One region of the Kitasatospora sp. NPDC057542 genome, then DNA from elsewhere that is predicted to be linked to it. Evidence: predicted binding sites of a transcription regulator. Region 1 holds the regulator's gene; the other holds the start of a gene.
The links. The regulator HspR, encoded in region 1, represses chaperone genes until heat shock. The targets are predictions, from matches to a motif close to TTGAGNNNNNNNNNCTCAA.

Region 1 (20,262 bases):
AAGGACTTCAACCCCCAGCAGATCTCGGCCTTCGTGCTGCAGAAGCTCAAGCGGGACGCCGAGGCCTACCTGGGCGAGACCGTCACCGACGCCGTCATCACCGTCCCGGCGTACTTCAACGACTCGGAGCGCCAGGCCACCAAGGAGGCCGGTGAGATCGCGGGCCTCAACGTCCTGCGCATCGTCAACGAGCCCACCGCGGCCGCCCTGGCCTACGGCCTGGACAAGGACGACCAGACCATCCTGGTCTTCGACCTCGGCGGCGGCACCTTCGACGTCTCCCTGCTGGAGATCGGCGACGGGGTCGTCGAGGTGAAGGCCACCAACGGTGACAACCACCTCGGCGGCGACGACTGGGACCAGCGCGTCGTCGACCACCTGGTCAAGGTCTTCCAGTCCGGCCACGGCGTCGACCTGTCCAAGGACAAGATGGCCCTGCAGCGTCTGCGCGAGGCTGCCGAGAAGGCGAAGATCGAGCTGTCCTCGTCCTCCGAGACCTCGATCAACCTGCCCTACATCACGGCCTCCGCCGAGGGCCCGCTGCACCTGGACGAGAAGCTCACCCGCGCCCAGTTCCAGCAGCTGACCGCGGACCTGCTGGAGCGCTGCAAGGTCCCGTTCCACAACGTGATCAAGGACGCCGGCATCTCGCTCTCCGAGATCGACCACGTCGTCCTGGTCGGTGGCTCGACCCGCATGCCCGCCGTCGCCGAGCTCGTCAAGGAGCTGACCGGCGGCCAGGACGCCAACAAGGGCGTCAACCCGGACGAGGTCGTCGCCATCGGCGCCGCGCTCCAGGCCGGTGTCCTCAAGGGCGAGGTCAAGGACGTCCTGCTCCTGGACGTCACCCCGCTGTCCCTCGGCATCGAGACCAAGGGCGGCATCATGACCAAGCTGATCGAGCGCAACACCACGATCCCGACCAAGCGTTCCGAGATCTTCACCACGGCCGAGGACAACCAGCCGTCCGTGCAGATCCAGGTCTACCAGGGCGAGCGCGAGATCGCCGCGTACAACAAGAAGCTCGGCATGTTCGAGCTGACCGGCCTGCCGCCGGCGCCGCGCGGCCTGCCGCAGATCGAGGTCACCTTCGACATCGACGCCAACGGCATCATGCACGTCGGTGCCAAGGACCTCGGCACCGGCAAGGAGCAGAAGATGACCGTCACCGGCGGCTCCTCGCTGCCGAAGGACGAGGTCGACCGCATGCGCCGCGAGGCCGAGCAGTACGCCGAGGACGACCACAAGCGCCGCGAGGCCGTGGAGACCCGCAACTCCGCCGAGCAGCTCGTCTACTCGACCGAGAAGTTCATCGCCGACAACGCCGACAAGCTGCCGGGCGACGTCAAGACCGAGGTCGAGACCGCCATCGGCGAGCTCAAGGAGGCCCTGAAGGGCGAGGACATCGCGAAGATCCGCGAGGCCTCGGAGAAGGTCTCCACCACCGCGCAGAAGCTCGGCCAGGCGCTGTACGCCAACGCCGACGCCCCCGCCGGTGCCGCCGCCTCCGGGGACTCCGCCCAGGCCAAGGACGACGACGTCGTCGACGCCGAGATCGTGGACGACGAGAAGCCCAAGGGCGGTGCGGCATGACGGACAAGCCGCAGGGCGGCAAGCCCGGCGACGACTCCGCCGCCGAGGAGGCCGTGATCAAGGCTGCCGAGGAGGCCGCCGCGGCCGGTGCCGGCGAGTCCGGTTCGGAGGACCTCGCCACCGCCAAGCGCGAGCTCGCCGAGCGCACCGGTGACCTCCAGCGCCTCCAGGCCGAGTACCAGAACTACCGCAAGCGGGTCGAGCGCGACCGGCTGACCGTCCGCGAGATCGCCGTCTCCAACATCCTGGAGTCGCTGATCCCGGTCCTGGACGACATCGGCCGCGCCCGCGAGCACGGCGAGGTCACGGGCGGCTTCAAGTCCGTCGCCGAGTCGCTGGAGACGGTCGTCGCCAAGCTGGGCCTCCAGCAGTTCGGCAAGGAGGGCGAGCCCTTCGACCCGACCATGCACGAGGCGCTGATGCACAGCTACTCCTCGGACGTCACCGAGGACACCTGCGTGCAGATCCTCCAGCCCGGCTACCGCATCGGCGAGCGGATCATCCGCCCGGCGATGGTGGCCGTCGCGGAGCCCCAGCCCGGCAGCCAGGCGTCCTCCTCGGACGCCGAGGCGAAGTCCGCCGACACGGACAAGTCCGACGGTGGCTCGGACAGCTGACAACCTGTGACAGCTGACAACCAGTGCGCTGCGGAGTCGTACGCCGGCCAGTACGGCGGCCGGCTCCGCAGCGCGCTGTCAACGGCTCTTCTTTCAGTTGCTGTTGACAGCACAGTGACGATGGACTCGGGAGGTGGCGGAAGCCGTGAGCGAGCGCAGCATGGGGGTCCCCCCTGCCGAAGGCTGGGGGAGAACCGTTGAGGGGCGCGTGTACCGCTCAGCGGCTGCCGCGCGCAGCGAGGTGGACGCATGAGCGGTAAGGACTACGTGGAGAAGGACTACTACAAGGTCCTCGGCGTGCCCAAGGACGCCACCGCCACCGAGATCAAGAAGACCTACCGCAAGCTCGCGCGCGAGTTCCACCCCGACGCCAACAAGGGTGACTCCAAGGCCGAGGAGCGGTTCAAGGACATCTCCGAGGCGTACGACGTCCTCTCCGACGAGAAGCGCCGCAAGGAGTACGACGAGGCCCGCAGCCTCTTCGCCAACGGCGGCTTCCGGGCCGGCGGCGGCCCCGGCGGCACCGGCAGCTACAGCTTCGACTTCGGCGACCTCTTCAGCGGCAGCCAGGGCGGCAGCGGTGGCGGCGGCATCGGCGACGTCTTCGGTGGCCTCTTCAACCGCGGCGGCACCCGGCAGGCCCAGCCCCGGCGCGGCGCCGACGTCGAGACCGAGGTGACGCTCTCCTTCGAGGAGGCGGTGGACGGCGCGACCGTCCCGCTGCGGATGACCAGCCAGGCCCCCTGCCGCGGTTGCAACGGCACCGGCGCCAAGTCCGGCACCACGCCGCGGGTCTGTCCGACCTGCGTCGGCGCGGGCACCGTCAGCCGCGGCCAGGGCGCCTTCGCGCTCTCCGAGCCGTGCAAGGACTGCCGCGGCCGGGGAATGATCGTCGACGACCCCTGCCCCGACTGCCACGGCAGCGGCCGAGCCAGCTCGGCCCGCACCATGCAGGTCCGGATACCGGCCGGCGTCCAGGCCGACCAGCGCATCCGGCTCAAGGGCAAGGGCGCCCAGGGCGAGCGCGGCGGGCAGCCCGGCGACCTCTACGTCACCGTGCACGTCGACCCGCACCCGGTCTTCGGGCGCAAGGGCGACAACCTCACCGTCACCGTCCCGGTCGCCTTCCCCGAGGCGGCGCTCGGCGCCACCATCGAGGTGCCCACGCTGAACGGTCCGTCCGTGAAGCTCAAGCTCCCCCCGGGCAGCGCCAACGGCCTCACCATGCGCGCCCGCGGCAAGGGTGCCACCCGCAAGGACGGCACCCGCGGCGACCTCCTCGTCACCGTCGAGGTCGTGGTGCCCCAGCACGTCACCGGTGACGCGCTGAACGCCCTGGAGCAGTACCGCGAGGCCACCGCCTCCGACGATCCGCGAGCCGCCCTCTTCCGGGCGGCGAAGGGAGCGTGACGACCAGATGTCCCCGATGAACCCGATCGACCCCGACACCCCGATCGGCCCCGGCGTCGGCGAGGGCCTGCCCGGCGCCGGCCCCCGCCGCACCCGCCGGGCCGCCGCGGCCCCACCGCAGTACGTCCTCACCGAGGACACCCCGGTGTACGTCATCTCCGTGGCCGCCGAACTGTCCGGCCTGCACCCGCAGACCCTGCGTCAGTACGACCGCCTCGGTCTGGTCTGCCCCGACCGCACCGCCGGCCGCGGCCGCCGCTACTCCGCGCGCGACATCCAGCAGCTGCGCGAGGTCCAGCGGCTCTCCCAGGACGAGGGCATCAACCTGGCGGGCATCAAGCGGATCATCGAGCTGGAGAACCAGGTCACCGCCCTCCAGTCCCGCGTCGCGGAACTGGTCGACTCCCTGGAGGGCGCCGCCACCGCCCTCCGGCAGCGGGAGGCCGCCGTCCACGCCTCCTACCGCCGCGACCTCGTCCCCTACCAGCCCCCCACCCCCCAGTCCAGCGCCCTGGTCGTCTGGCGCCCCAAGCGCTGACGGGACCACTCCACCGGCCGCCGGCCCCTCCTCTCGGGGGGTGCCGGCGGCCGCCGTGCGGTGAGAGAGTGTCGATCCGGCGATCGGCCCGGCTCAGGAGGAGCGGCGATCTCATCGTCAGCAATGGTCACGCGCCCTAGGATCTGAGGGAACGGGTCCCGGCGGGTTTGGGTCAACGGCAAGGAGCCGACATGAGTGGACGAGCTCAACTCGGCCCCATCGCGAGTGGGGCACCGATACTCTCGGCGGAAGCCCGTGCGCTCTTCTTGCGAATCGTCAGCGCCGGTGGCCGCACGCCACAGGTCGCCGCAGCCCCGGAGGAGTCGGGCCCGCAGGACGAATTGATCCGAATAGGACTTCTGGTCCCGGACCTCGATGGAACGGACCACCTGGTTGCCATCGACCCGACCCAGCTCTCGGAGAGCCTCAGCAACGCATGGCAGCGGCAGGCGCTCGACCTTCTTTCCCGGTCCGTCGCACTGCCCGCCGAATTGAGCGAACTTGCCCAGGAGTTCCACACCCCCGGGCAGGGTGGCGGCTCAATCGAGTATGTCCATGGAAAAGTGCTGATAAATCAGAAGATGCAGCAGTACGCCGACGCGGGCACAAAAGAAGCCCTGGCGCTTCAACCGGGGGGACCGAGACCTCCCGAACTATTGGCTTCGGTGATCGACCGGGACCTCGCCATGCTGGGCAACGGCACAGAGATACGGACGATCTACCACGCCAGCACGCGCTACCACCAGCCCACTCGGGACTACGTGGCGCGCCTGGCCAAAGCCGGCGGGCAGTACAGGACCCTCGACGAGCCCTATACCCGCCTCATCGTCATAGACCGGAAAATCGCCGTCATCCCGGTGGCGCACGACTTGAACATGGCGGCGTTCATCCACGAACCGGCCGTGGCGAGCTATCTCGCCGAGCAGGTGTTCGAACCGAGCTGGAGTCGCGCGCTGGACTTCGACGGGGACCGCGCCGTCCCCCAGCAGGTGGTCTCACGGCTTCGCCAGACGATCATCGATCTGTTGCTGGCGGGAACCAACCACAGAGTCATCGCGAGACGCCTGGGAATCAGCGAACGCACCCTGGCACGCCACATCGCCGAGATGCGCGAGGAGCACGGTGTGGACTCCTTGTTCCAACTCGGGTACGCGCTCGCGCAGGCCGAATCCGCCGGCGGGAAACGGCCGTAGGGCCGGCTCGCACCAGTAGCGTCAGCCTGTGCCGGGTCGGGACACGCCCAGACACTCCGTATACGAATCCATGGGCTGCGGCCGAAGCCGCTCGACAGGCGGCCCCGGGTTCGGATCCGCCCGACGCGCGACTAGCCCCAGCTGATGTCGTCGAGCACGGCGACGGAGGCAACGGCCGAGGAATCGGGCGCGCCATGCACCTGGTCGGTCGCGAGGCATCCGCCCAGCAGTGCAGCCGCGCCGACAACCAGAGGCAGAACCGCCTTACGGACGAAACGGCACAAGTGAGACATACCCACCCCTTCTGTCATCTGCTTCGAACGCAGCATCACGGCAAACTTACCGACCACATGTTGCCGCAGGGTGTACGAGCCTGCCAATACCTGCACACCCACGAACGCGTCATCTCCCTGCCAGGCAGTCACATGACACCGGGAAGCCCTGGACGGGGCAGGGGCCACCGATGGACGATCAGTTCGCCCCCGATAGTCCAGCATCAACCGCCAATTCTGTTGCTGTACTGTCAATTTGACCATAGCAGGGCACCGGACAACTTGAAGAAGCAACCACTCTCAACGCCTGCCGGCACCACTTCCTAACCCGGTCGGCCTTTCCCCGGAGTCGACATGACCGAGCCCTACCTGCGTCACCACGACAGCCAGGCCCCTGAGGGTCGGCGTGCACGTGTGTTCCTGGCCGCCCCGCTGATGCGACTGACCGGGCCGGCCGACAGCGTGGTGACCCTCGCCAGCCGGACGCGGCTGACGACGCTCCGCACCACCCTGCTCCGCAGCGGTGCCGCCGTGTACAGCGCGCACCACAGCGACGCCTGGACCATCTCCGGTCGCGCGCCGGAGCCCCGCGTCCCCTCCGACTTCCGCGCCCTCCAGTCCGCCGACCTCGTGTTCGCCTACGTCGGGGCCCCGCTCTCGGCCGGCGTGAGCCTGGAGCTCGGCTGGGCGTCGGCGCTGCGCAAGCCGATCGTCCTCCTGGTCGACGAGGCCATCACCCACAACCCGCTGATCGCCACCATCGAGCAGGTCGCCCCCGTCCTGCCGCTGGTCTTCGACGACACCTGGTCGCAGGAGGCCCTCAACCACACGGTCGAGACCGCGCTGGACTGGGCCGGCATGGCGCTCTCCCTGCGCGAGGGCTTCTGGACCGCCCCCGGCGAGCAGTTCAACGTCCCCCGGCAGCAGCCCCCGGTCCCCGGCTACTGGCCGACCGGCGCCGCCACCGGCTGAGCCGCGGCTACCCACCGGACTCCCCCGTCCGGAATTCCCTCATCCGCCGGCCCGACCGGAACAGCGTCTCCGCGTCGTACGGCTCCCGCAGCCGGGCGATCTGACCGGCCACCGTCCGCTCGCCCAGGCCCTGTACGCCGCGTCCTGCAACTGCGGTACCAGCAGCCCGAGGTCCACCGGTTGCCGGAGCGCCGGCTCGTCCTCCGCACCGACCTCGGCCGCCCGGACCCGGCCGCCCTCGCGCAGGACGGCGGGGTGGAGGGCACGGGCGGCGGCGTCCTGGAGCGTGGCGGAGAGCCGGGTGGCGGGGGTGTCAGTCATGGCGTTCTCCCCGGAGCTGCCAGCCGAGGTGGAAGAGGGTGTGGGCGCCGTAGCGGTCGCGCAGCCGGGAGATGTGGGCGGCGACGGTGCGTTCGCTCACGCCCAGCCGGGTGGCGACGGCCCGTTGGGTGAGGCCGCGGGCGAGCAGCCGGCCGATCCGCACGGTGGTGACGGACGGCGGGTCGAGGTGTCGCCCGGCGGGAGCGGCACGGGCCCAGTCGCGTTCGAACTGGGCGACCAGGTAGGCGACGGTGGTGGGGTCGGTGAGGAAGACGGCCCGGCTGCGGTCCTCGGCGGCGGGGATGACGGCCACCGCGCGATCGAAGACCAGCACCCGCTCGTACGGTTCGGCGAGGACCCGAACCTGGGCGCCCTGTCCGGTGCGCAGGGCGACCTGGTCCCGCACCGCGGGGTCGGCGAGGGTGACGGGCTGGTAGACGGTGCGCAGCGAGCAGCCTCGGCGGAGCAGTGAGAGGTCCTGGGCGAGGGCCATCCGCAGGCCTTCGAGCGGACGCGGTCCGGGCTGGGCGGCCAGGACCTCCTCCCGGCACTCCGAGACGAGCTGGCTGACCCGCCTGCGGACCTCGGCGGTGTCGTCTACGGTGCCGGCCCCGGAACCGACGGCCCCTGGCCCGGCGGCCCCGAGGTCGACGGGCGGGGAGCCCGGGTGGCGGGCCGCGTCGTAGGCGCGGGCCAGCGGCCCGAGGGTGCCCGGGAGCCGTTCGGCGTGCTGCAGCAGGCGGATGGCGCGGGTGCGCAGTTCGAGGCCGAGCCGGTCGCCGAGGGCGCGCGGGCCGGCGGCGGTCCAGCCGGTGGCGGTGGGGGTGAGCAGGCCGCGGGCCACGAGGGCGGCCAGGGCGGGGCGGTCGCCGGGGGCGAGGTCCTCGGGGCGCAGCCGGCCGCCGTTCCGGACGGCGGCGAGGTAGAGGGCCCGCTCGGCCGGGCCGGGCTCATCGGTCATCGCGGGCGCCTCGCATCAGCCAGCCGAGCTGGAAGAGGGTCTGCGCGCCGTAGCGGTCGCGCAGCCGGGAGATGTGGGCGGCGACGGTGCGTTCGCTCAGGCCCAGCCGGGTGGCGACGGCGCGCTGGGTGAGGCCGCGGGCGAGCAGCCGGCCGACGCGGTCGGCGATGGTGCGGGTGGGCGCCTGGCCGACGGCGGCGGCCTCGGCGGTGTCGGCGCGTGCCCAGTCGCGTTCGAAGGTGCCGACCAGGTAGGTGATGGTGGCCGGGTCGGTGATGAAGGCGGCGGTGCTGTTGTCGTCGTTGGCGGAGATCACGGCGACGGACCGGTCGAAGACGATCAGCCGCTGGAAGGGCTCGTCGAGCACGCGGATGAGCGAGCCGTGCCGGGTGACCTCCTCGGCGTAGGCGAGGGCGGGCGGGTCGGCGAGGGCGACCGGCTGGTAGATGGTGCGCAGCGAGCAGCCGCGCTGGAGCAGCTGGACGTCCTGGAGGAGGGCGACCTGGAGGGTGTCGGCGGGCCGGTGGCCCGGCTGTGCGGTGAGGACCTCGGAGCGGCAGTCGGAGACCAGCTGGGAGATCCGCTGGCGGATGTGGACGTGCCCCTCGACGTGGACGGCGCCGCCGGCCCGGCCGGTCGGGCGGGGCATCGCGTCGTAGGCCCGGGTGAGGCTGTCCAGGGCGCCCGGGAGGTTCTCCGCGCGGACCAGCAGCCGGGTGGCCTCGCTGCGCAGTTCGGCGCCCAGGCGGTCGCTGACCGAGCGCGGACTGACCGCGGTGTAGCAGCGGTCCATCGGGTTGACCATCAACAGGCCGATGTCGATGAGCTGTTGGAGCGCGCCCCGGTCGGCGTCCGCGACCTCGCCGGTGGGGACGCGGCCGCCCTCGGCGATGATGGCCAGGTACAGCTGCCGGGCGGCCTCGTCGGGCTCCTCGCCCACGGGCCCGTGGTGCGGCGTGACCGCCGGTTCCGCCGTCACGTCGCACTCTCCCTGCCGGATGCCTCTCCCCTGGTGCTGCCCGCGCTCCCCGCCGCGCGAGTCGCGGCACCGGTGGGCCGGGCGGGCTCACGGTACCGGTGGGCCGGTACGGCGTGATCATGAGTCAGGCGGTCACGGTACCGGGCGGGACGGCGGGCCCCCGGGTCCGGGTGCCGTCGCACGCCGGGTCGTCCGGGGGCCGCCATCGGTACGCCAATGCCAGGGCGCTCCCGTCGAGGCGGAGCAGCAACGCCTCGACGGGTCCGGCTCGGAGGCCATCACCACACATGGCACCGGCCGGCGCTCTTCCCCCCCGTTCCGTGGGCGCGGGGTGTCGCGCCTGCGGTCAGTTTCGAAGAGCGAGTCGCCACCATCAGGCTGCGGTGCCTGGACGACTTGGCGTGTCTCCACCCTCACAGCGTGACGGCCGGTGAACAAGTGCCGCCCGAGTGCATGTTCGCGCAATTGCAGTTATCTGCAGGCCGGCGCGGATGCGGCGGATCGGACGGTGGGGCGGATTCCGGTCAGGGCCCGGGCCCGCAAGGGGTGTCGGCGCTGCCCGGCACCCCTGCTGGTTGGCCGTGCACCGTCATCCCAGCCGTGCACGTTCCTGCATCCGCGGCGTGCTCCTGAGCTGCGCGTCCGCGCGCGGGGACGGACGCGCCGCCGCGGCCTCAGCGGGCGAGCAGCCGCCCCCGCGCCAGCCCGGCCGCGGTACCGCTCGCGGCGAGCACCCAGGCGAACGCCAGCAGCAGGTACAGGCCGACGGCCAGCCCGCTGAAGCCCCCGAAGCCGGTGTGCCGGGCGAGCGCCGAGGCACCGGTGACGCAGGTGCCGACCGGGAAGGTGTACGCCCACCAGGTCATCGCGAACGGCATCCCGGCCCGCCGGGCGCGCAGGTTGGCGGTGAGCGCGACGGCCAGCCAGAGCATCGCGACGCCGATCACCGCCACGCCGTACAGCTCGGCGAGGTCGACCATGGCGGGCGCCAGCGCGGGCAGCACCGGGCGGGCGGCATCGGCGAGCTGGTGGACCGCGGTGACGGACTGGCCGAGCGGGCCGAGCACCAGGAACAGCGAGGGGGTGAGCGCCAGGGCGGGCAGCTTGCTGTGGAACAGCCCGGTGAACACCACCGGCAGCAGCACCAGGGTGGCCAGCAGACCGACCCCGAACAGCGCCCAGCAGCCGTACAGCATGGCCTGCTGCGCCGTCCCGGCCGGCAGGTGCGGGACGAGCGCCGGGCCGCAGGCGGAGGCGACCAGCGGGGCGACCACCGGCAGCAGCCAGGTCGGGTTGGCCTCCAGAGCGGAGACCGGGTGCCGGGTGATCATCAGGTACGGGATGCCGCCGGCCACGGCCAGCGCGTACAGGGTGCCGAGGCTCCACAGCACCGCGTCCAGGGCGACCGCCGGGCCGGTGCCGATGACCCGGGAGCCGAGCAGCAGGGTGCCCAGCCCGACCGCCAGCAACGCCATCGGCGGGCAGCCGTAGAAGACCGCGGTGGCCGGGTTGTCCAGCAGCTGGGCGCGGGCCGCCTCGCGGTGCCGGGTGAGGTGGACCAGCCGGGCCCCGGCCAGCACCAGCAGGGCGGCCAGCGCGAGCGCCCACATCACCTCGCCGAAGCCGGTCAGCCCGGGCAGCCGCACCGGCAGGACGGCGGCGCCGTTCGCCAGGATCGCGGTGCCCATCACGGCGGCGTACCAGTTGGGGCCGAGCTGGGCGAGGTCGAGCCGGGGGCGGACGGCGGGGCGGGCGAGGGGACGGATACCGGCCAGAGTGGACATACCCCCACCGTCGCCCGGAAGACCGGCGGCCGGTAGCGCCCGGACTTCTATGGGGGCATAGCCTGAACCTATGGCCCTCTCCTCGCACGTCCCCGAACTCGGCGCCCTGGAACTGCTGCTCGCGGTGGCCCGGCTGGGCAGCGTCGGCAGGGCGGCGGCCGAGCTGGGCGTCAGCCAGCCGACCGCCAGCGCCCGGATCAAGGGCATGGAGCGGCAGATCGGCCTCCCCCTGCTGGACCGCTCGCCCACGGGCAGCCGGCCGACCGAGGCCGGCCGGCTGGTGGTCGAGTGGGCCCGGCAGGTGGTGGAGGCGGCGCAGGCACTGGACGCCGGGATCGACGCGCTGCGCGAGCGGCGGGACGCCAAGCTGCGGGTGGTGGCCAGCCTGACCGTCGCCGAGTACCTGATGCCCGGCTGGCTGCTGGGCCTGTCCGAGGCCAGCCCGGGGACGGCGGTGACACTGCGGACGGCGAACTCGGCGGAGGTCGCCGGGCACGTCCTGGCCGGGGACGCCGACCTCGGCTTCATCGAGGGCTCGTCCACCCCGCCCGGCCTGGCCGGCGCGGTGGTGGCGGCGGACCGGCTGGTGGTCGTGGTGGCGCCCGGCCACCCGTGGGCGCGCCGCCGCGCCCCGCTGACCGGAGCCGAGCTGGCGGCCACCCCGCTGGTGCTGCGCGAGCCCGGCTCGGGCACCCGGGAGGTGCTGGAGACGGCCCTGCGGCCGTACGGGGGCGCGGCGCGGCCCCGGATGGAGCTGGCCTCGTCCACCGCGCTGAAGGCGGCGGCGATGACCGGGGCGGGGCCGGTCTGCCTGAGCGAGCTGGCGGTGATGGAGGAACTGGCCACCCGGCGGCTGGTCGAGGTGCCGCTGGTGAAGGAGCTGGACCTGCGGCGGCCGCTGCGCGCGGTGTGGCCGGCCGGGCAGCGGCCGGGCGGGCCGGCCCGGGAGCTGCTGGGGCTGACCCGGCAGTCCGTCGCGCGTTCACCGAGAAGTCGGGCAGAAGCCGAGCCCGAAAAAGGTTGAGTGGAATAGACTCAACTTAGTGCATGCTGTACGTAGCAGTGCGGCGATGCGCGACAGCGGGTACGCGGCGCTGTACGCAGCAGCAGTGAAAGACGACGAGGGAGGACCCCCCAGCAGTGGACGCCAGCAAGTTCACCACCAAGACGCAGGACGCCCTGTCCGCCGCGATCCGGCAGGCGGGCACGGCCGGCAACCCGGACGTCAGGCCGGTGCACATCCTGATCGCCCTGCTGGAGCAGCCCGAGGGCATCGCCCGGCCCCTGCTGGAAGCGGTCGGGGCCGATGTCGCCCGGGTCGACACCGAGGCCCGCCGCCAGGCGGCCGCGCTGCCCAGCGCGATGGGCTCGACGGTCGCCGCGCCGCAGCTCGCCCGGGACACCATCGCGGTGCTCACCCAGGCCGGCAAGCGCGCCGACGACCTGGACGACCAGTACGTCTCCACCGAGCACCTGATGGTCGGCCTGGCCGCCGAGGGCGGCCAGGTGGCCGAGCTGCTGGTGCACCAGGGCGCCACGCCGAAGGCGCTGCTCGCCGCGTTCAAGGACGTCCGGGGCAGCGGCCGGGTCACCTCACCGGATCCGGAGGGCACCTACAAGGCGCTGGAGAAGTACGGCACCGACCTCACCCAGGCCGCCCGGGACGGCAAGCTCGACCCGGTGATCGGCCGCGACCACGAGATCCGCCGGGTGGTCCAGGTGCTCTCCCGCCGGACCAAGAACAACCCGGTGCTGATCGGCGAGCCCGGCGTGGGCAAGACCGCCGTGGTCGAGGGCCTGGCCCAGCGCATCGTGGCCGGCGACGTGCCGGAGTCGCTGCGCGGCAAGCGGCTGGTCGCGCTGGACCTCGGCGCGATGGTCGCGGGCGCCAAGTTCCGCGGCGAGTTCGAGGAGCGGCTGAAGGCCGTCCTGAACGACATCAAGGCCTCCGACGGCCAGGTCGTCACCTTCATCGACGAGCTGCACACCATGGTCGGCGCGGGCGCCGGCGGCGACTCCGCGATGGACGCGGGCAACATGCTCAAGCCGATGCTGGCCCGCGGCGAGCTGCGGATGGTCGGCGCCACCACGCTGGACGAGTACCGCGAGCGGATCGAGAAGGACCCGGCCCTGGAGCGCCGCTTCCAGCAGGTGCTGGTCGGCGAGCCCAGCGTGGAGGACTCGATCGCCATCCTGCGCGGCCTCAAGGGCCGGTACGAGGCGCACCACAAGGTACAGATCTCGGACGCCGCGCTGGTCGCCGCGGCCACTCTGTCCAACCGCTACATCACCTCCCGCTTCCTGCCCGACAAGGCGATCGACCTGGTCGACGAGGCGGCCTCCCGGCTGCGGATGGAGATCGACTCCTCCCCGGTCGAGATCGACGAACTCCAGCGCTCCGTGGACCGGTTGCGGATGGAGGAGCTGGCCCTGGAGAAGGAGTCGGACCCTGCCTCGGTGGACCGGCTGGCCCGGCTGCGGCGCGACCTCGCCGACAGGAACGAGCAGTTGAGCGTGCTGACGGCGCGCTGGGAGCAGGAGAAGAAGAGCCTCAACCGGGTCGGCGAGCTCAAGGAGCGGCTGGACGACCTGCACGGCGCGCTCGAACGCGCCCAGCGCGACGGGGACTTCGAGCGGGCGTCCAAGCTGATGTACGCGGAGATCCCGGCCGCCGAGAAGGAACTCACCGACGCCCAGGAGCGTGCCGCAGACCAGGACGCCTCCGCCTCGATGGTCAAGGAGGAGGTCGGCCCGGACGACGTGGCCGACGTGGTCGCCTCCTGGACGGGCATCCCGGCGGGCCGGCTGCTGGAGGGCGAGAGCGCCAAACTCCTGCGCATGGAGGAGGAGTTGGGCAGGCGCCTGATCGGCCAGGCGGAGGCCGTTCAGGCCGTCTCGGACGCGGTGCGGCGCACCCGCTCCGGAATCGCCGACCCGGACCGCCCGACCGGCTCCTTCCTCTTCCTCGGCCCGACCGGCGTCGGCAAGACCGAACTCGCCAAGGCCCTGGCCGACTTCCTGTTCGACGACGAGCGGGCGATGGTCCGGATCGACATGAGCGAGTACGGCGAGAAGCACTCGGTCTCCCGCCTGGTCGGCGCCCCGCCCGGGTACGTCGGATACGAGGAGGGCGGCCAGCTCACCGAGGCGGTCCGCCGCCGCCCGTACAGCGTCGTGCTGCTGGACGAGGTGGAGAAGGCGCACCCGGAGGTCTTCGACGTCCTGCTCCAGGTGCTGGACGACGGGCGGCTCACCGACGGCCAGGGCCGCACGGTGGACTTCCGCAACGCCATCCTGATCCTCACCTCCAACCTCGGCAGTCAGTACCTGGTCGACCCGGCCACCCCGGAGGCGGAGAAGCGGGAGCTGGTGCTGGGCACCGTCCGGTCCGCGTTCAAGCCGGAGTTCCTCAACCGGCTGGACGACATCGTGGTCTTCGAGCCGCTGGGCACCGGCGAGCTGAGCCGGATCGTCGACCTCCAGGTGGCCCGACTGGGCGAGCGGCTGCAGGAGCGGCGGCTCACCCTGGAGGTCTCCGAGGCCGCCCGCGACTGGCTGGCGCTCACCGGCTACGACCCGGCGTACGGCGCCCGCCCGCTGCGCCGACTGGTGCAGTCCGCGATCGGCGACCAGCTGGCCCGGGCGATCCTGTCCGGCGCGGTGCACGACGGGGACACCGTCCTGGTCGAGCGGGACGAGGCGGGCGACCGCCTCACCGTCCGCGGCCGGGGGCCGCTGGAGAAGTAGCGCCGCCGGGCGTCCGGCGCACGGGCCGCTCCCTCCGCTCCGGCGGCCGGGGGCGGCCCGTGCCGCACCCGCGGCCCGCACCGGGCACCGTCACTCGGCCGCCGCCTGCCGCAGCAGCCGCCGCGTCCGGCCCCGCCGGCTGCGCACCAGCCGGTGCAGTTCGGCCACCTGGGCGTCCGGCAGGTCCCAGGTCTGGGTCAGCAGCCGGAGCGTGGACACCCGTGGACAGGACACCCCCCGCTCCAGGTCGCGGATCGACCGCACGCTCAGCCCGGCCGCCTCGCCCAGCTGCTCCTGCGTCATCCCCCGGTCCAGCCGGATGCTCCGCAGCAGCACCCCGAGCGATGCGCCGTCCCCCGTCGCCGCTCCACCCACTCCTGCTCCCCCCTCAATTCCGGACAGTCCACCTCAGGACCGCTCAACTCTCCCGGCCGGCCCGGGACTTGATCGAAGCGAGTACCGTCGCACGCTAACCGCATCCGGTCGGTACGGCAGGCAAACCCCGCGCGCCCGGCGCGTGACGTGGCTCACGCGCCCTCCTCCGGGCGGCCCGCACCCCACCCCGCACACCCTCCGTGACCGCCGCCCGTTCCACCCGCCGCCGAAGGGCGCCGACGACGCCGGGAAGAACGCCCGACGAAGATCGACGCACCCCTCGGTGCCCCTGTGAGCGGAGCCCCGAATGAGGCAGGATGGGAGGTGGAAAGGGCGGCCTCTCATTGCCGGCCACCACGTGCACTGAGGAAGAGGACCCCCATGAGCATCGACCCGTCGTCCATCCCGTCCTTCGGCGTCCCCCAGGGCGGCCAGCCCGGCGGCCAGGGCGGGCGGCCGGCCGGCCCACCGCCGATCATCGTCCCGGACCAGGGCCTGGTCACCCAGCTGCTGGACCAGATGCAGCTCAAGCACGTCGTGGACGAGGAGGGCGACCTCACCGCCCCCTGGGAGGGCTTCCGCGTCTACTACATGTTCCGCGGCGAGCAGAAGGAGCTCTTCGCCGTGCGCGCCTTCTACGACCGCGCGTACCCGCTGGAGAAGAAGGGCGAGATCCTCGACCTGATCGACGAGTGGAACCGCGAGACCCTCTGGCCCAAGGTCTACACCCACACCCACGAGGACGGCGTGGTCCGCCTGATCGGCGAGGCCCAGATGATCGTCGGCACCGGCGTCAACCTGGACTACTTCGTCACCACCACCGCCAACTGGACCCAGGCCGCGGTCGGCTTCGAGCAGTGGATCGTCGAGCGCCTCGGCCTCCAGAACGAGATCGAGGGCGAGGACGGCGAGAGCGACGAGGGCACCGACGAGGCCTGATCCCGTCCCGGCACTCCGGTCCGGCCCGCCACCGCCTCCGCGCCGGTGGCGGGCCGTTCTTGTCCCCGGCCCCCGGCTGTCCCAGGATGGCCCCTGACGACGAGCCGTGAGGAGCCACCGATGGGTACCAGGCCGCTGCTGAACCGCCGACTGGCCAAGATGGGCACGACGATCTTCGCCGAGATGTCCGCCCTGGCCACCGCCACCGGCTCGATCAACCTCGGCCAGGGCTTCCCGGACACCGACGGCCCCGAGGAGGTCCGCGAGGCGGCCGTACGGGCCCTGCGCGAGGGCCGCGGCAACCAGTACCCGCCCGGCCCCGGCATCCCCGAGCTGCGCACCGCCATCGCCGAGCACCAGCGGCACTTCTACGGCCTCTCGTACGACCCGGACACCGAGGTACTGGTCACCGCCGGCGCCACCGAGGCGATCGCGGCGGCCCTGCTGGCACTTCTTGAGCCCGGCGACGAGGTGATCGCCTTCGAGCCGTTCTACGACTCCTACGCCGCCTGCATCGCCATGGCCGGGGCCACCCGGGTCCCGCTCACCCTGCGGGCCCCGTCCTTCCGCCCCGACCCGGACGAACTGCGCTCGCTGATCACCCCGCGCACCCGGCTGCTGCTGATCAACACCCCGCACAACCCCACCGGCACCGTCCTCACCGCCGACGAGCTCGCCACCATCGCCGCGCTCGCCGTCGAGCACGACCTGCTGGTCGTCACCGACGAGGTCTACGAGCACCTCGTCTTCGGCGCCACCCACCACCCGATCGCCACCCTGCCCGGCATGCGCGAGCGCACCGTCACCATCTCCTCCGCCGGCAAGACCTTCTCCTTCACCGGCTGGAAGGTCGGCTGGGTCACCGCGAGCCCGGAGCTGGTCTCGGCGGTACGCACCGCCAAGCAGTACCTGACGTACGTCAGCGCCGGCCCCTTCCAGTACGCCGTGGCCGAGGCCCTGCGGCTGCCCGACACGTACTTCGACACCCTCCGCGCCGACCTGCTGCGCAAGCGCGACCTGCTGCTGGACGGCCTCACCGCGGCCGGCTTCCGGGCCTTCACCCCCGAGGGCACGTACTTCGTCACCACCGACATCACCCCGCTCGGCGAAAAAGACGGCATCGACTTCTGCCGTACCCTGCCCGGGCGTTGCGGCGTCGTCGCCATCCCGAACGCGGTGTTCTACGACGACGTGGACGCCGGACGGAGCCTCGTCCGCTTCACCTTCTGCAAGCAGGACGAGGTCCTCCAGGAGGCTGTCACCCGCTTGCGGCGGCTCTGACGGGCGGCTACCGCGGGGCCGGCGGCATGGCCTCGAAGCCGTCGAACAGGCAGGCGTAGACCTGGGCGAGACAGACCGTCAGCTCCTGGTGGTCAGGGAACGCCACGTACGTCAGGCCGTACCACTGCTCCGGGGACAGAGGCCGGTTCTGCACGACGTGCAGAACCGGCCCGGAGGACAGAACTCCTTCGCTCGACACAATCGGCGAATCAGCACGTCGCGAAGCCGTTCCTCCTCATGCCGGCCGGGAATCTCCCAGGCTGTCCACCCCTTCGGAATGCACCCCGTTCCACTCGATCTCTCCTGTGCGGTTGCGTTCAGCCGCCGATGTAGCCTGGCCTGCTTCACTTTCTGCAAAAGGGCGAGATCCCCCAAGAGTCCACCACCCGTCTGCGGCGCCCGCGATGGGCCGCGCGCCCCCTTTCACGCCCTTCGAACAGAGATGTCCGCGGCCCGACACCAGTTCTGATGGATCCTCAACTTCCTTGATCGGCTTGCCGGTTCACTGCCACCGAGGCATTCCGGCCGACCCTCGCGGCACTCCCCCGCCGCCCTCCACGCCCCGCGCCTGGAGGGCGGCGATATGTGATGCACGCGGACAGCGCACACCCGGCGCGCACGGCGCGCAATCCGGTGCTAGGGACGCGCACTGTGCAAAGTCGTCCATGCACTCGATCAGAGTCGGGAAGCAGGTGCGCTCGAAGCGGTGAATGCTTGACAAAGTTGGGTAAATCACCGGCGGACCCGGCGTATTCGTGCTTCTCTGCTGCTGAATCTCCAGCCGGAATCCTTCCTTCCACGGTCGGCCGCGCCCAGGGCCGCACAGCCACGAACAGCCTCGCCATCGCCTAGGCCTACTCGCTGCTGCTCGGCGGGCGCGCACGGAGCTGAAACGCGGAGCCGAGCATGCTCACCACACTGCAGACCTCCTACACGGACACCCGGGCCGGTGACCTCGCCTGGTGCCTCGGCGGCGAACCGTTGCCCGCTCTCGCCGTCCGCGACCTGAGACTCGACGGAGGCGGCCGCCCGGGCACGTCCGGAACCCTCCAGCTGCGCCTGCTGGGCGCCTCCCACCAGGTCGTGATCGACGCGGGCCCCGGCCGCTGTCTGGAGACCGTCGCCTGCCTGCCCGGCCGCCGCACCCCGCTGCCCGCCCGGGTGGCCAAGCAGGTCGGCGGCTGGGAGTACGAGTTCGCCGCCCGGATCGAGGTGCTGCCCCCGCACGACTTCGCGGCCCGCGCCCAGGAGCTGCTGGCCCTGGTCGAGGGGCACCCGCGGGGCCTCGCCGGGGTCTTCCCGGGCGACCCGAGCGCCTTCACCGCGCTGGTCACCCAGGGCGGCCCGGACCGGCTCCTCTGGCGCACCTGGCACGCCTACCCGCAGGAGGGGCAGCTGGTGTGCACCCGCTCCTCGCTGGTGGTGTCCGGGGCATGACCGCCCGAAGCCCGGACCGGAACACCGATCCGGCCGGAGGCCGCCAGACGCAGACCTACGAATCGCACGCAGGAACGGTTCGTCAATCCGATGTCGCTCACTGTCCGTCGGATGGGCGCAGCCATCCGTCCCTCACGTCCCCTAGCGTTTGTTCGTGATCAACCATCCGGCCGGTCCGCCCGCACGCCCGCGAGTGGACCTCGACGACGGCACCCCACCCCGGCCCGGGCGAGCCCTCGCCCCACTCCTGCCCGCCCGCCGTCGGTCCCGGCTGCGCTCCCGCCCCCGGCTCGCCCGTCTGACCGTCCTGCTGGCCGCGTTCGTCTGCGCGGCCTGCGGACTCGTGTACGAGCTCGAACTCGTGGCGCTCGGCGACTACGTGCTCGGGGACACGGTCACCCAGACCTCCGTCGTGCTCTCCGTCATGGTGTTCGCGATGGGCCTCGGCTCGCTGCTCGCCAAGCGGTTCACCAGCCGGCCCGCCACCGCCTTCGCCCTGGTCGAGTGCGCGCTAGCGCTCACCGGCGGGCTCTCCGTCCTCGCGCTCTACTCCTGCTGGGCCTGGATCGGCCGCTACCAGGCCGCCATGGTCGGCCTCACCTGCCTGATCGGCATCCTGATCGGCGCCGAGATCCCGCTGCTGATGACCCTCATCCAGCGCATCCGGCGCGAGGACGCCGGGCGGGCCGTCGCCGATCTGTTCGCCGCCGACTACGTGGGCGCGCTGATCGGCGGCCTCGCCTTCCCGTTCCTGATCCTGCCCGCCCTCGGACCGGGCGACGGCGCGCTGCTGACCGGCGCGGTCAACGCCGTCGCCGGGGCGGCCCTGGTGCTCTGGCTGTTCCGCGAGGAACCCGCCCGCCGGATACGACGGCTGCTCTGGGGCGGCTGCCTGCTGGTCCTCGCCGTGCTCGCGGCGGCCGCGGCCGGTTCCGACGCCATCGAGCGAGCCGCCCGGCACGCCCTGTACGGCGACCAGGTCCGTTACGCGACCCGCAGCCGGTACCAGGAGATCGTGCTCACCGGCCCCGCCGAGGGCCCGCTCCGGCTCTACCTGAACGGCCGGCTCGCCGTCTGCGGGCCCGACGAGTACCGGGGCAGCGAGGGCCTGGTCCACCCCGCCATGGCGGCCGGCCCGGACGCCCGGGTCCTGCTGCTCGGCGGCGGCGACGGGCTCGCCCTGCGGGAGGTGCTGCGGCACCGGGGCGTCCGCACCGTCCGGCTGGTCGACGCCGACCCCGCCCTCCCCCGGCTCGCCCGCACCGACCCCGGGCTCGCCGCCCTCGGCGGCCGGTCACTGGACGACCCCAGGGTCCGCACCACCGCGGCCGACCCGATGGCCTGGCTGCGCGGCGCGGGCGCCTCCGGCGGGGACGGGCCGTACGACGTGGTGCTCGCCGACCTCCCGGCACCGGCCGACGGCGGGCCGGTCAAGTTCCACTCCCAGGAGTTCTACGGCCTCGCCACCCGGCTGCTCTCGCCCGGCGGCCGGATCGCGGTCCGCGCCGGGAGCGACCTGGACGGCCTCTGGCAGATCGAGTCCGGCCTGCGGACGGCGGGCCTGCGGACCGCCCCGTACGCCGTCCCGGGCAGCGCCACCGCCACCTGCCGCCCGGGCCCGCCGGACGACGCCCAGAACTTCCTCCTCGCCGCCGCCGCCCAGCCCCCGCTCACGCTCGCCCCCGACGCCCCGCCGCCCCGCGCCCTCACCCCCGACACCCTCCACGGCTCCACCACCCGCCTCACCGCCCTCCGCCCCACCCGGCCCCCGGCCGCCCTCACCCTCCTCGGCCCCCGCTGAGGCCGGCCCGGAGGGCCCGGGCGTACGCCAGCGGGCCGGGAG
Region 2 (10,570 bases), on a different contig from region 1:
GAGCTTGCCGAGCTGTTGGGGGTTTCAGGGGACTGTGGCGACACGGCGGCAACCGCCCTCTTCCGCTTCCTTTTGGGATGTTTGGACAGCGGGGATTAAGGCTACGCCCCTGACCGGTGATCGCGCAGTCCCCGAGGCCCAGGCGTCGCCCAGATCACAGTGTTGACCTGCACTTTGGCTGAAAAAGTGCGTTAGAAAGCCGTATCTGTGGGGAACCGATCGGCGCCGAACAGGGTCCATACGGGGCGAAACCGGACAAAAACTCGGCCGAATCCGCTAACGATCTTCGTGTACCTCTGTGTCGGATCTGTGACAAATGTCCTGACCGTCACCCTGGCGCTGTCCGGGCAGCCGGACCTCGATCCGGCAGCCGCGCGGGGACTCGGCCACCGCGATCCGCCCGCCGTGCAGGTCCACCGCCCAGCGGGCGATGGCCAGGCCCAGCCCGGTCCCGCCGTCCGCGCCTGGTCCGGCGGCGGTCGCGGTGCCGCTGCGGCTGAACCGCTCGAAGACCCGGGTGCGGTCGGCGGGCGGGATGCCGGGGCCCTCGTCCTCGACCTCCAGCAGCAGGCCGCCCCGCTCGCCCTCCGGTCGTGCCCGCACCGTCACGGTGCCGCCGGGCGGGGAGTGCTTGCAGGCGTTGTCGACCAGGTTGGCGACCACCTGGTGGAGCCGTTCCGGGTCCGCCACGCCGGTCAGGCCGACCGGGCTGACCTCCAGGGCCAGCCGGACGTCCCCGCGCCGGGAGAAGGCGCCGCCGGCCGTCGCGCCGTCCACGGTGACCCCGCGCAGCACGCCGTCCAGGAACTCGCGCACCTCGAAGGGGCGGGCGTCCAGGTCGACCACGCCGTCGTCGATCTTGGAGAGGTCGAGCAGGTGGGTGACCAGGCGGCCGAGCCGCTCGGTCTGCTCCAGCGCCGCCCCCAGGGTGGTCGGATTGGGCTGGACGACGCCGTCCACCACGTTCTCCAGGACGGCGCGCAGCGCGGCGATCGGCGTGCGCAGTTCGTGCGAGACGTTGGCGACCAGCTCGCGGCGGTGCCGGTCGGCGGCCTGGAGGTCGGCGGCCATGGCGTTGAAGGCGGCCGCCAGTTCGCCGATCTCGTCGCGCGAGTTCACCTCGACCCGGCGGCTGTAGTCGCCGGAGGCCATCGCGCGGGCGGCGGCCGTCATCTCGCGCAGGGGGGCGGTCAGCCCGTGCGCGAGGAACTGCATGAAGAGCAGTGAGGCGATCATGGAGAAGACCATGATGATCCGGATCTGGGTCTCGGACCGGATCGCCACGACCACCATCCCGGTGGCCAGGAACACGGAGACGATCACGAGCAGGGCGAGCTTGCCCTTGATCGAGCGGACCGGGTCGAGCGGCCGGATGTCGGCCCAGACCCGGCGGGCGGCGCGGGCGGCGAGATTCTGCGGCCGCGCGTCGTCGGATTCCCCGTTGCGTTGCTGTGGAAAGGTCATTGTCCCGTGTGGTCCCCGCGTCGTCCCCCCGCGTGGTGGCCCGGCGTCGTCCGGACACGGGCCCCCCGGCGGCCCGTCGCCCGCGAAGCCGTCCTAGGAGAGCGGGGCCTCCAGCGCGTAGCCGACGCCGTGGACGGTGCGGATCCAGCTGGCGCCGATCTTCCGGCGCAGCGCCTTGACGTGGCTGTCCACGGTGCGGGTGCCGGAGGCGTCGGTCCAGTCCCAGACCTCGGCCAGCAGCTGCTCGCGGGTGAGCACGGCGCGCGGCTGGGCGGCCAGGCAGGCGAGCAGGTCGAACTCGGTCGGCGTCAGGTGGACGTCGCCCGAGGCCAGCCGGACCCGGCGCTGCACGTGGTCGATCTCCAGCTCGCCGAACCGCAGGCTGCCCAGCGCGGGCGTGCGGGCGGCCTGCTGGGCGCGCTCGACGCGGCGCAGCAGGACGTTGACGCGGGCGGCCAGCTCGCGCATCGAGAACGGCTTGGTCATGTAGTCGTCCGCGCCCACGCCGAGGCCGACCAGCAGGTCCGTCTCGTCGTCGCGGGCGGTCAGCATCAGCACCGGAACCGGGCGCTGGGCCTGGATCCGGCGGCACACCTCCAGGCCGTCGAAGCCGGGCAGCATGATGTCGAGGACCACCAGGTCCGGCTGCCAGGTGTGGAAGCCGTCGACCGCGCCGGGGCCGTCGTGGGCCACGGCGACCTTGAAGCCCTCGGCGCCCAGCCGGGCGGCGATCGACTCGGCGATCGTGGGCTCGTCCTCCACCACCAGGACTCTGCGCTGGCTGCTCACAGTGCCACCGGTGTTGTGGTTGTCCTGCTGAATTTCTGTCACGGTCACGCCACCGCCCCCAGGGCTGCGGGCCGGCCACCTGTGGGGATGGCGGGGCTCCGCTCGTAGTCTTGTTCCGTCGTGGACTGTGCCGGGTCCGCCGTCCCGTCGTGCGACAGGGAGCCGAGGACGGATGGTCGGCCGCCCACTTCTCCCGCGCACTTCGCAGCGTACGGACAGCGGATGCTTCCCGGCAGGTGGACCGGACGTTTCCGGCCCGTGGGCCGGCTGTCGGGCCGCCCTCGGACCCACTGCACGAGTGGGCACGGGCCGATACCTTACCCGGCGAATTTTCTCTGTGTAACGGTACGTATGCAGTCCAGTTGACGCCAAGTCGCCGGTCAGAGGCCGTGCTGCCGCACTGGCGGGGAGAAGGTCTGGACCAATGCCGGGAATCCTCCGGTCCGCTGCGGCCGGGGTCTTCACGGGCTTTTCCCAGGTGCCTCTCAGGACCTCGACGTACCGTGGCCGCGACAACACCCGACCGGGCGGAATCCGTGGCGCGCGCCGGTACGTTGGGCACCGGGCGAGGAGCCGGTGGCTGCGGCGTGGAGCGGAGGCGGCATGGCGGGACTGGGGTTGGGTGCCGGCGGAGTCCGGACCGCGGGAGCGCCGTACGGAATGCTCCGCCTCGGGCTGCGCACCGGTGTCGTGGAGTGGCTGCTGGAACGGGTGCCGACGCCCCGGCGAACGCCCTTCACGCTCGGATACCTCGCCGTCGTGGGAGCCACCACGACCTTCGCCGGACTCGCCGATCCGGAACTCGTCCAGCGGTTGCAGGAGGCCTCCAGTTCGGACGGGCACAACCTGCTCCAGCATCCTCTGCGCGCCCTTGCGCTGAGCGGATTCTGGGTGGCCGGCGAGGTGTGGATGCCGTACCTGTGGGGATTCGCGCTCACCCTCGCGCCGCTGGAGCGCAGGATCGGCCCGGCCCGGGCGGCGGCCGTGTTCGCGGCCGGGCACGTCGTGGCGACGCTGCTCTCCCAGGGGGTGGTGATCGCCGCGGTGGAGACCGGGCGGATGGCGCCCGAGGTGATGGACCAACTGGACATCGGGGTCAGCTACGGCGTGCTCGCCTGCCTGGGGGCGGTGGCCGGGCTGCTCTCCTGGCGCGGGCGGCTGCTCGCGCTGGGCGGCGCCGGGCTGATGATCGTCGAGCAGATCGCCACCGACAAGGACGTGATCACCGGCGTGGGGCACCCGGCCGCGGTGCTGACCGGGGTCGCGCTGTGGCGCTGGGTGCGCCGGGCCGAGCGGCGCCCGCTGAGGCCGCGTCCGGCCCCGGCGACGGCCGCCGGCGGTGCGCCCGCGCGGGTGTGGACGGCGCGTTGACGCCGTTGCCCGGTCGTGATCGTTCCGGGGCCGGGGATCTTCGCCCCGGGTTTTCCGGAGGCGTGTCCGGTGCGCTTTCCGTGCTCTTTTGACGGAGCCCGGCGCGGCACCTCCCGCCCCGATTCGTGTTCGCTCACGGCGAACTGAGGGTCGGGAACATCCGGCGGCCGCGAGGCCTTAGTCAGGTCGACTCAAGTTCGCTGACTGGGGAGAGATCATGGCATCGACGTCCACACCGCTCACCCTGCCCGTGCTGCCGCTCGACGACGAGGTCGTCCTGCCGGGCATGGTCGTTCCGCTGGACCTGAAGGACACCGAGGTGCGCGCCGCGGTCGAGGCCGCCCGGGCCGCCGCCACCGGCGCCGGCAAGCCGCAGGTCCTGCTGGTCCCGCGGGTGGACGGCTCGTACGCGGCGGCCGGCACGCTGGCCACCGTGGAGCAGGTCGGCCGGCTGGCCGACGGCCCCAACGCGGTCGGGCAGCCCGCCGCGCTGGTGCGCGCCGTGCGCCGGGTCCGGATCGGCGTCGGTACCACCGGCCCCGGCGCCGCCCTCTGGGTGGAGACCACGCCGTTCCGGGAGTCCTCGGTGGGCACCCCGGTGGCCGGCCGGGCCGCCGAGCTGGTCAGGGAGTACAAGGCGCTGTCCACCCAGTGGCTGCGCAAGCGCGGCGCCTGGCAGATCGTCGACCGGGTGGACCGGATCGAGGGCGTCGGCGAGCTCGCCGACAACATCGGCTACGCGCCCTTCGTCACCGCCGAGCAGAAGCTCAAGGTGCTGCTGGAGGCCGACCAGGTCGCCCGTCTGGAGTACGCGCTCACCCTGCTGCGCGACCACCTCGCCGAGGAGGAGGTCAACGACACCATCCGCAAGGACGTCGAGGAGGGCGTGGCCAAGCAGCAGAAGGAGTTCCTGCTCCGCCGCCAGCTGGAGGCCGTCCGCAAGGAGCTGGCCGAGCTGAACGGCGAGGCGGCCGACGAGGAGGGCGACTACCGCGCCCGGGTCGAGGCCGCGGACCTCCCGGAGAAGGTCCGCGAGGCCGCGCTCAAGGAGGTCGACAAGCTGGAACGCGCTTCCGACCAGTCGCCCGAGGGCTCCTGGATCCGCACCTGGCTGGACACCGTCCTGGAACTGCCCTGGAGCGAGCGCACCGAGGACGCGTACGACATCGCCGGCGCCCGCGCGGTGCTGGACGCCGACCACGCCGGCCTGGCCGACGTGAAGGAGCGGATCGTCGAGTACCTGGCCGTCCGCAAGCGCCGGGCCGACCAGGGGCTCGGGCCGGTCGACGGGCCTCGGCCGGAGGGGCAGAGCGAAGCGCTCCCCAGGAAGAGCGGTGGGCGACGGGAGGGAGCGGTGCTTGCCCTGGTCGGCCCGCCCGGCGTCGGCAAGACCTCGCTCGGCGAGTCGGTGGCCCGGGCGATGGGCCGCACGTTCGTCCGGGTCGCGCTCGGCGGCGTCCGGGACGAGGCGGAGATCCGCGGCCACCGGCGCACCTACGTCGGCGCACTGCCCGGCCGGCTGGTGCGGGCGATCAAGGAGGCCGGCTCGATGAACCCGGTCGTCCTGCTGGACGAGATCGACAAGGTCGGCTCCGACTACCGGGGCGACCCGGCCGCCGCCCTGCTGGAGGTGCTGGACCCGGCGCAGAACCACACCTTCCGGGACCACTACCTGGAGGTCGAGCTCGACCTCTCCGACGTCGTCTTCCTCGCCACCGCCAACGTCCTGGAAGCCATCCCCGAGCCGCTGCTCGACCGGATGGAGCTGGTCCGGCTGGACGGCTACACCGAGGACGAGAAGGTCGTCATCGCCCGCGACCACCTGCTCCCGCGCCAGTTGGAGAGGGCCGGCCTCGGCGGCGAGCAGGTCACCGTGGACGAGCCGGCGCTGCGCAGCCTCGCCGGGGAGTACACCCGCGAGGCGGGCGTCCGCAACCTGGAGCGCTCGATCGCCCGGGTGCTGCGCAAGATCGCCGTGCAGGCCGAGCTGGGCGAGCGCGAGCTGCCCGCCGCGGTCGGCGCGCAGGACCTGCGCGCCCTGATCGGCCGGCCGCACCACGTGCCGGAGTCCGCCCAGGAGCCAGCCGAGCGCCGCACCGCCGTCCCCGGCGTGGCCACCGGCCTCGCGGTGACCGGCGCCGGCGGCGACGTCCTCTACATCGAGGCCTCGCTCGCCGACGCCGAGACCGGCGGCACCGGGCTGACCCTCACCGGGCAGCTGGGCGACGTGATGAAGGAGTCCGCGCACATCGCGCTCTCCTACCTGCGCTCGCGCGGCGCCGAGCTGGAGCTGCCGGTCACCTCGCTGCGCGACCGCGGCGTGCACCTGCACATCCCGGCCGGGGCCGTCCCCAAGGACGGGCCGAGCGCCGGCATCACCATGACCACGGCGCTGGCCTCGCTGCTCTCCGGCCGCAAGGTGCGCACCGATGTGGCGATGACCGGCGAGGTGTCGCTGACCGGGCGGGTGCTGCCGATCGGCGGGGTGAAGCAGAAGCTGCTCGCCGCCGACCGGGCCGGGGTCACCACGGTGATCATCCCCAAGCGCAACGAGGCCGACCTGGACGACCTCCCGGCCGAGGTGCTGGAGCGGCTCACCGTCCACCCGGTGGCGGACGTGCGGGAGGTACTGGAGCTGGCGCTGGAGCCGGCCGCGGCCACGGTGCTGGTGGCCGCCTGACCGCAGGCCCGGGCCGCCCGAGCGGTGGCCCGGGCCCCACCGGCGGTCCGAAGGGCCGACGGCATCCCCGCGTGCGAGACTGCGGAGATGCCGTCCCCCACGCAGCGCGCGCTGGCCCGGGTGCCCGACCGGCTGCGCCCCTTCCTGGTACGGCACCGCCGACTGGTGAAGTTCCTGCTGGTCGGGAGCGGCTGCTTCGTGCTCACCACGGTGATCGACTTCGAGCTCAAGTTCACCGTGCTGGAGCACAAACCGGTGGTCGCGCTGACCGTCGCGACCGTGATCGGCACCGTCGTCTCGTACGTGCTGAACCGCCGCTGGGCCTTCCGGGCCGACGGCCGGCAGCGCGAGGCGCTGATGTTCGTCCTGGTCAGCGCGGTGGCGATCGCCGTCAACGACGTACCGCTGGCGTTCTCCCGGTACGTCCTGGACCTGCGCGAGCCGTACATCGGCCCCTACGGGCAGGAGCTGGCGGACTTCCTCAGCGGGATGGTCGTCGGCACCTTCGTCGCGATGCTGTTCCGCTACTGGGCGATGCGGCGGTGGGTCTTCGCCCCGCCCGCCGGGCCCGCCCGGGCCGAGCCCGTTCCCGTGCCGGCGAGGGTGCTCGCGGAACCGGTGACGGTGCTCTTGGAACCCGGTTACGCTGCACCCGAGATGCCACGGGATGTGCCGTAAAGGGGCGAGGTGAGCCTTATGCACGAGCCGGACCCCGTCCCGACCGGGCCCGCCAGCCAGCAGGGGATGCGCCGGGCCAACCTGGCCCTGGTGCTCGGGACGATCGCGAGCGGACCGCGCTCGCGCGCCGAGGTGGCCGCCGGGACCGGGCTGACCAGGGCGGCCGTCTCCTCGCTGGCCGAACAGCTGATCGCCGCCGGCCTGGTGGTCGAGGAGGGCCCCGCCGCGCCCAGCGGCAAGGTCGGCCGCCCCGGCACCGCGCTCGGCCTCAACCCGGCCGGGCCCGGCGGCCTCGGCGCCGAGATCGGGGTGCGGCACCTGGGTGCCTGCGTGGTCGACCTGCGTGGGGAGGTCCGCGCCTGGCGGCGCCGGGAGGTCTCCAACCACGGCCGCGCGCCCGCCGCCGTGATGGCCGACCTCGCCCACCTGCTGCGCGAGGCCGTCGCCGAGTCGGGGCTGCGCCCGGCCGGACTCACCCTGGCCGTGCCCGGGCTGGTCGGCGGATCCGGCGGGATGCTCCGGCGGGCCGCCAACCTGGGCTGGCAGGACATCCCGCTGGCTGCCGAACTGCGCCCGGCGCTGCGGACGGCCGGGGGCGGACTGGCCGAGCTGCCGATCGAGGCGGACAACGAGGCCAACCTCGGCGGACTGGCCGAGCGCTGGCTGGGCGAGGGCCCGGAGGACTTCCTGTACGTCTCCGCCGAGGCCGGGGTCGGCGCGGCGATCGTGGTCGGCGGCCGGCTGCTGCGCGGGGCCGGCGGCTACGCCGGCGAGTTCGGCCACGTACCGGTGCACCCCGGGGGGCGCCGCTGCGCCTGCGGGGCGCACGGCTGCCTGGAGCAGTACGCGGGCGAGGCGGCGGCCCTGCGGGCGGCCGGCCTGACCGGGGCCCGGGGCGACTGGGTGGCACTGCTCGCCGACCGCGCCGGGGCCGGGGACGAAGCCGCCCGCGCGGCGCTCGCCGGGGCCGGCACGGCGCTCGGCACCGCGGCCGCCGGCGCGGTCAACCTGCTGGACCCGGCCGAGGTGGTGCTGGGCGGCGGCTACGCCCGGCTGGCGCCCTGGCTGCTGCCCGCGATGCGGGCCGAACTGGCCGCCCGGGTGACGGTGCGGCCCTGGTCCGAGGACCGGCTGACGGTCTCCCGGCTGGGCCGCCGGGGCCCGCTGCTGGGCGCGGCGGTGCGGGTCGTGCGGGCCATCGTGGCCGACCCCGGGCCACTCGGTTAGGGCGTGTCCGACCATTCGAGTCGCGCGCCCGGCGGGAATGGTCGGACACGCCCTGGGAGACCCCGGGCCCCGCGGGCGGCATGCGTGCCGGGACCGGGAACGCGACCGAGCCCCCGGCCGGGGCGGCTGGGGGCTCGGTGACGGTCGGGACCGGGCGGCTCAGGCCTCGGCGGAGACCAGCTCGCGGCGCTGGGAGCTCGGGTGCCGCAGCACGGCGAGCAGGGCGACACCGATGCCGATCAGCGCCCAGACCACCAGGACCAGGACCGGCAGCCCCAGGTTGGTGGAGCCGAAGTAGGCGACCGACCTGGCCGCGCTGGTGCCGGCGCCGTTCGGGATCCAGGAGCTGATCGCCCGCCAGAACGGTGGCATCATCGGCGCCGGGTAGACCCCGCCCGCGCTCGGGTTGCCGAGCACGACGAAGACCAGCACCGCGATGCCGATGCCGATGATGTCGAACAGGCACTGGAGCGCCATGGTGAAGGCGCCGACCGAGAACACCACGAGCGCGCCGACGGCGCTCAGGCCGAGGATCGAGCCCGGCAGCGCGTCCAGCACCGGCCCGGCGATCAGCGTGCCGAGCACCGCGGCGCCGATCGAGTAGAGCGCGAGCACGCCGAGGCGGATCAGCAGGCGGTGGACGTTGGCGGGCTTGGAGCCCGCGCTGATGCCCAGGATCGAGGCGACCAGGTAGCCGCCGACGCACCAGCCGATCACCAGGTAGAAGGCGGAGAGGCCGTTGGTGTCGCCCGCGGCGAGCGGCACCACGTCGTGGACCTTGACGGTGCGGCCCTGGCTCTGGTCGATCGCGGTGGTGATGGTCTCGGCGGCCTTGGCCGCGGACGGGCCGCGGGCGCCGCCGACCAGCAGGGTGTCCTGGGTGCCGGTCGGGTCCACGACCAGCGCCGCGTAGATCTTCTGGTCCTTGATCTGCTGGGTCGCCGTCTCGGCGTCCGGTGCGGTGAAGGCCCTGACGGCGTCGTTCGGCACCGCCTCCAGCGCGCCGACCAGCTTGGGGGCGACCTGGGGCGGGGCGACCACCGCGATGGAGAGGTTCTGCGGGGCCGGCTTGTGCAGCGCCCCGATGTACGAGGTGATGAAGCCGAGCTGGAGCAGCAGTACTCCGAGCACGAGCAGTGCCGCGCGCGGGGTGACCGCACTCTTCAGTTCGGCGACGAAACCCTGCCCCGGGGCTGCCATCCACATCTCCTTGCGTAACGGGGGAAAACGGTACTTCCAGAACCGATACTTCATACCATGAAGTAGTTGGCCTGTCGCACCTTCCGTACCGGCTCCCGGCGGGTGTCGCTGCGCGATACTGGCGCGGTGAGTGACGAAGAAGCCCTGGTGGCGGTGGAGAGCGAGGTCGCGCTGATGTTCCGGCGGGGCCGGGCCAGAGTGGCGGAACTCTCACGGCGGGTGCACCCCGGGCTGGAGGGCATGGCGTACAGCATGCTCGGCTACATCGAGCAGGCCGGGCGGGTGCGGGTGACCGACGTGGGCGTGCACTTCGCGGTCGGCAAGGCGACGGTGAGCCGGCAGATCCGGGCGCTGGAGGAGCTGGGCCTGGTGGCCCGGGAGGCGGACCCGCTGGACCGCCGGGCCGCGCTGGTCTCGCTCACCGAGGACGGGCGGCGGCGCTTCCTGGCCGCGCGGGACGTCCGGATGCGCCGGGTGCGCGAGGTGATGGGCGGCTGGTCGCCGGAGGACGTGACCCGCTTCGCGGAGCTGCTGCGCCGCTTCAACGACGTGCTGGGGGAGTCGCCGGTCGACTGACCGGGCGGCCGTCGGCGGCGCGACCGGGGCCCGCGACCGCGGGCTTTACTTGCCCTTGAAGAAAGTTGCCTAATTCAACCATCTCGCCGTATGGTTGCTTAAGGCAACGAAATTTCATGACCCGCGCATCCCGCACGCTTCGCCGAAGGACCCAGATGACCGTGACCACCGAGGCCGCGAGCGGAACCGCCGCCGCGGCCGACAGCTCACAGATGACGCACCGGCAGGTGATGGAGGCGCTCTCCGGCCTGCTGCTCGGCCTCTTCGTGGCCGTGCTCTCCTCGACCATCGTCTCCAACGCCCTGCCGCACATCCTGGCCGACCTGCACGGCGGCCAGTCCGCGTACACCTGGGTGATCACGGCGTCCCTGCTCACCCTCACCGCCTCCACCCCGATCTGGGGCAAGCTCTCCGACCTCGCCAGCAAGAAGCTGCTGCTCCAGATCGCCCTGCTGATCTACGTCGGCACCTCGGCGCTGGCCGGCCTCTCGCAGAACACCGGTGAGCTGATCGCCTGCCGCGCGCTCCAGGGCATCGGCGCCGGCGGTGTCGTGGCGCTCGGCCAGATCTGCCTGGCCGCGATGG

Region 2: the regulator HspR is predicted to act here: its motif matches at 3,801-3,819, upstream of lon (endopeptidase La).

Annotation. Positions count from the first base shown of each region.
Region 1 covers NZ_JBHVFE010000071.1:87-20,348, reverse strand. The annotation lists gene dnaK (molecular chaperone DnaK) at 1-1,593, shown strand, start outside; gene grpE (nucleotide exchange factor GrpE) at 1,590-2,210, shown strand; gene dnaJ (molecular chaperone DnaJ) at 2,460-3,620, shown strand; gene ACFU7Y_RS12215 (heat shock protein transcriptional repressor HspR) at 3,628-4,158, shown strand; gene ACFU7Y_RS12210 (helix-turn-helix domain-containing protein) at 4,350-5,351, shown strand; gene ACFU7Y_RS12205 (hypothetical protein) at 5,483-5,746, opposite strand; gene ACFU7Y_RS12200 (hypothetical protein) at 5,978-6,595, shown strand; gene ACFU7Y_RS12195 (hypothetical protein) at 6,635-6,916, opposite strand; gene ACFU7Y_RS12190 (LuxR C-terminal-related transcriptional regulator) at 6,909-7,877, opposite strand; gene ACFU7Y_RS12185 (LuxR C-terminal-related transcriptional regulator) at 7,867-8,856, opposite strand; gene ACFU7Y_RS12180 (TDT family transporter) at 9,531-10,640, opposite strand; gene ACFU7Y_RS12175 (LysR family transcriptional regulator) at 10,711-11,664, shown strand; gene clpB (ATP-dependent chaperone ClpB) at 11,781-14,387, shown strand; gene ACFU7Y_RS12165 (helix-turn-helix domain-containing protein) at 14,478-14,762, opposite strand; gene ACFU7Y_RS12160 (YbjN domain-containing protein) at 15,144-15,701, shown strand; gene ACFU7Y_RS12155 (pyridoxal phosphate-dependent aminotransferase) at 15,822-16,982, shown strand; gene ACFU7Y_RS12150 (hypothetical protein) at 16,990-17,136, opposite strand; gene ACFU7Y_RS12145 (DUF2617 family protein) at 17,889-18,419, shown strand; gene ACFU7Y_RS12140 (polyamine aminopropyltransferase) at 18,574-20,220, shown strand.
Region 2 covers NZ_JBHVFE010000269.1:1,200-11,769, reverse strand. The annotation lists partial or broken gene ACFU7Y_RS28280 (hypothetical protein) at 1-44, opposite strand, end outside; gene ACFU7Y_RS28275 (cell wall metabolism sensor histidine kinase WalK) at 277-1,464, opposite strand; gene ACFU7Y_RS28270 (response regulator transcription factor) at 1,558-2,295, opposite strand; gene ACFU7Y_RS28265 (rhomboid-like protein) at 2,914-3,624, shown strand; gene lon (endopeptidase La) at 3,842-6,304, shown strand; gene ACFU7Y_RS28255 (GtrA family protein) at 6,392-6,982, shown strand; gene ACFU7Y_RS28250 (ROK family protein) at 7,001-8,209, shown strand; gene ACFU7Y_RS28245 (DUF3533 domain-containing protein) at 8,369-9,409, opposite strand; gene ACFU7Y_RS28240 (MarR family winged helix-turn-helix transcriptional regulator) at 9,536-9,985, shown strand; gene ACFU7Y_RS28235 (MDR family MFS transporter) at 10,141-10,570, shown strand, end outside.